2 regions of the Chitinophaga sp. LS1 genome follow, and region 2 is predicted to be linked to the other one. Evidence: riboswitches for the same ligand, from Rfam matches in the RefSeq annotation. Region 2 holds a riboswitch; the other holds the start of a gene.

Evidence for each region. A riboswitch is a leader RNA that binds a small molecule or an ion and turns the genes downstream of it on or off. The one in region 2 is predicted to bind cobalamin.
Region 1: it holds a riboswitch for cobalamin, as region 2 does, so the genes downstream of both, QQL36_RS25760 ((2Fe-2S) ferredoxin domain-containing protein) here and metE (5-methyltetrahydropteroyltriglutamate--homocysteine S-methyltransferase) in region 2, are expected to answer to the same signal.

What each region holds. Positions count from the first base shown of each region.
Region 1 is NZ_CP128362.1:6,274,140-6,276,343, forward strand. Features, by position in the region: gene cbiB (adenosylcobinamide-phosphate synthase CbiB) at 1-608, shown strand, start outside; cobalamin riboswitch at 776-977, shown strand; gene QQL36_RS25760 ((2Fe-2S) ferredoxin domain-containing protein) at 1,108-1,467, shown strand; gene QQL36_RS25765 (NAD+ synthetase) at 1,709-2,204, shown strand, end outside.
Region 2 is NZ_CP128362.1:8,254,116-8,256,319, forward strand. Features, by position in the region: gene pepT (peptidase T) at 1-900, opposite strand, end outside; cobalamin riboswitch at 1,036-1,173, shown strand; gene metE (5-methyltetrahydropteroyltriglutamate--homocysteine S-methyltransferase) at 1,195-2,204, shown strand, end outside.

The sequences.
Region 1 (2,204 bases), 2.0 Mb from region 2:
ACGCCTTATGCCACCAGGGGCTGGAAGCAGGCAGAAAACGCCTTGTCTGGATCGTAGGCAGGGATACTTCAAAGCTGCAGGAGAACCAGATCCGGATAGCGGTATTGGAGACCTTGTCAGAGAACCTTAGTGACGGAGTGATTGCCCCCCTGCTCTTTTATGCAGTAGGTGGTGTACCTGCTATGATGCTGTACAAGATGATCAATACGCTGGACTCTATGATTGGGTATAAAAGCGAGCGCTATTTATATTTTGGCCGGTTTGCCGCCAGACTGGATGATGTGGCAAACTATATACCCGCAAGGGTGACGGCGTTTTTGATGGTGCTGGTCTCCTTCAGTAAACGGGGATGGCAGTATATATTTAAATACGGTCACAAGCACGCCAGTCCCAATTCAGGTTACCCGGAGGCGGCGCTGGCTGGGATTATGAATTGCAGGTTCGGCGGGCCGAATGTGTATCATGGCGTGGTGGTAGAGAAGCCTTATATCGGTGAGCACCAACGGGAAATTCAACATGAAGAATTACGAAAAGTGATGTTTATAAATCAATCAGTAACTTTCCTGATGGTGGTGCTGATAATATTATTTAAAGCATTCTATTCATAACAATAAAAGCGGAACTCTGAAACCTGGTATCAAAGACCAGTTTTTATCCCCTCCCCTAACGAATCTAAATCGTCCGCCAGCTCACTCTTCCCTTCACTATCCATATAGTTATACTTCATAAGGTGGGTTTATTGTCCTTAACTGCCGGAAAGTTAATTTTATTTACTACTTTTACCCCGGTTTATGGTTTTTATACGCCTCCCAGGCGGATAAAATTAAAAGGGAATCTGGTGTAAATCCAGAACAGTTCCCGCTGCTGTAAGTTCCATCAATCGCTTTTAACATCTGCAAAGCCACTGTTCCTACCGGAACGGGAAGGCGTTAAAAGTGGAACAAGTCAGAAGACCTGCCAAAAACTATAACTACTTATCCAATGCTTTCGGGAAAAAAGTACAGGGATTGCAAACAACATACACTGCGTTTGCTCTTGCCGCTTTTTCTCCTGTCTGCTTGTTTAATCGTTAACGGGTAATTAACTGCATTAAATGTTTTAAAAGGTATGGCTATTAAAGATCTGACCAAGGTTCAGAAGATGGTTTTTATTTGCAATGGTGGAACCTGTGCTAAAGGCGGTGCAGACGAAAACACTATAGCTTTGAGGGCACACCTCACCAAACATGGCATGGATGATGAAATTCATACTGTTCGCACTAAATGTATGGGTCAATGTACCAGCGGACCAATTATATTCATTCACCCCGAAGGTGCCTGGTATGGTGGCGTAAACCCTGAGATTGCACGTGATATTGCGACTCAGCATCTCTTACAAAACACTTTACTGAAACCACAACTTTGCTTCCCGGAACCAGATGCCTTGGTGTTACAGCCTGTAACGTTTAGCGCAGCGAAAGCAGAATAAACCACAGCATCGTCACCAACGAAAATGGTGAATATACCCTTGCCTACCTTGCTCCCGGAGAATACACATTGATCCATGCCCGGACTCATAAACAGAGAACCTGTTCAATACACAATAGGCTGAGGCATAGTTTTACGACGAATCAGGATTGAAAGGTGAGGCGGAACCTGTTTATGATTTTCACATCACACCAGGCATACCCTTGTTTATAAAAGGAAGTTTGCGCGTATATTTTTAAATTATGGGAACCGATATTTCAGGATTTATCGTATTGGCTGTCCTTGGCCTTCGCCACGGACTTGACCCGGACCACATTACAGTGATCGATGGTTATACTTACCGCCTCCACATGCACAAAAGTACATGGAGCAAATGGGTAGGTACCCTCTTTACATTTGGACATGGCATTATGGTCACCGCCATTGCATTATTCCTTTGTATACTGAAGAACAATTTCAATATCCCACCATTGCTGGATATCGTGGTTGAATGGACTGCCTCGCTGATGCTGTTCTTTATGGGTATTTCTAACCTTATCTATTTGAAGAGAGGTCAGGTACAAATGGCCGGTATCCGACAGAAATTAATCCCGAATGCATTCAACAAAAGCCTGAATCCGTTCACAGTAATACTCACAGGCATCATCTTCGGGTTCATCTTCGATACCTCTTCGCAGATTGCAGCCTTTGGTTATGCTGTAGCAGTATCAAACCAATGGATCTACGCAATCCTGGGTG
Region 2 (2,204 bases):
GAAAGCCGCATGGTCTTTTAGTTTGGCAGTGACGAAGTCACGAAGAATGAAATCAATTTCTGCATGTTCTACGATACCACTCACTCTCACTGGGTGAATAAACCCCTGACGATCTTCGGTGGTTTCAGGAGAAAGGCTGTCTTTGGGCAGTGCGTCTACGATTTCCGAAGCTATCTTGATGGCGCTCACCAATTTATCCTTTGCTGTGCCCGGGTGTACACTCACCCCTTCGATCACAATTTTGGCCGCATCGGCACTGAAGCTCTCGTCTTCCAGTGAACCCAGTTCGCCGCCATCAAGGGTGTAACCAAAACTGGCGCCGAGCTTAGACATATCCAGTTTTTCTACGCCACGACCTACTTCTTCATCTGGTGTGAAGAGGATGCGGATGGTGCCATGTTTGATTTCAGGGTGCGCCATCAGGTAATGAGCGGCATCCATGATTTCGGCTATACCAGCTTTGTCGTCGGCACCCAACAGGGTATTGCCGGCGGCGGTGATGATGTCGTCGCCTATTTTGGAAGCGAGGTATGGATGAAGGGCGGTTTTGATGATGGTATTATCTTCAGGCAGTTCAATGTCGTCGCCATCGTAATGCATGTGGATGATGGGTTTTACACCTGTACCACTACAGTCACTGCTGGTGTCCATGTGAGAGCAGAAGCAGATCACAGGCACCTCTTTGGTAGTGTTAGAAGGAATGGTGGCGAATACATAACCATGTTCATCCATCTCAGTATCGGTGATGCCTATTTCGTGCAGTTCCTGTATGAGCAGGCGACCAAGGTCCTTTTGTTTTTCTGTGGAAGGAAAACTTTTGCTCAGTGGATCGGACTGTGTGTCTATCTGGACATAGCGCAGGAAGCGCTCAGTAACGGTGTATTTGTAATTAGTGAACATAGTGCAAACGTAAGAAATACTAGTAAAAGTAAAATTTACTATTTATTACTGACAATTATTATAAAAACAGCACATATGAATAGTTTTATTTCATTAAACAGAACAATACACCAAATATTACAACTTAAATAGTTCATTTTATCTTTCTTCATAGGTTTGTGTAGAAATTTGTGCTGCGGTATGGAACCGTGTGCAAATCACGGGCTGACGCGCAACTGTAAATGACGTATGCTGTCATGAAGCCAGATACTTGTCGCAGGCAGATATTTTTTCACCTTATTAAATAATGTAAGTATGCAAACGAATGTTCCCGGCTATCCGCGAATTGGTAGCAACAGAGAATTGAAGAAAGCAAACGAAGCGTATTGGGCAGGCAGGATCTCTTTGGAGAAGTTGCAGATGACTGCCAGACAGCTTCGCCGTCAGAATTGGGAAACCCTGCGTGATGCCGGGATTGATCTGATTCCTTCGAATGACTTTTCTTATTATGACCAGGTGCTGGATATGTGTTTGATGACGAATACGATTCCTGCCAGGTTCCTGGCATTGCAGGCTACACAGGTGTCGGCGAGTAGTCCTGAGTTGTATTTTGGTATGGCGCGTGGGTACCAGAAAAATGGGTTTGACCTGACGGCGTTGGAAATGACGAAGTGGTTTGATACGAACTATCATTATCTCGTACCTGAGTTTGATGGTACACAACAATTTGCTTTAACTTATAATAAAGCGCTGGAAGAATTTGAAGAAGCAAAGGCATTGGGGATACATACCAAACCTGTGCTCATTGGGCCTGTGAGCTTTTTGCTGTTGGGTAAGATCAAAGATGAAAAATTGCAGGCAGCTGATTTACTGGATAAATTATTGCCTGTATATATATCCCTGTTACAGTCTTTGGAAAATGCAGGAGCTACCTGGATCCAGATAGATGAACCTACGCTGGTGCTGGATCTGACACCACAGGAGCAATCAATGTTTTCATATGCTTATAGTAAGATTGCAGCCGTCCTTTCATCCGTTAAATTGTTGTTGACTACATATTTTGGTAGCCTGCAGGATAATACTGCGTTGACTTTGAAACTACCGGTAAATGCATTGCATATTGATCTGGTGCGTGCACCGGAACAATTAGAAGTTATTTTGGAGCATGCGCCCAAACACCTGCAACTGTCATTGGGTGTAGTGAATGGAAGGAATATCTGGAAGAATAATTATGAGAATAGTCTGGCATTAATTAAGAGAGCGATTGCCGTATTGGGTGAAGAGAGAGTAATGATTGGTAGTTCCTGTTCATTGCTGCATTCGCC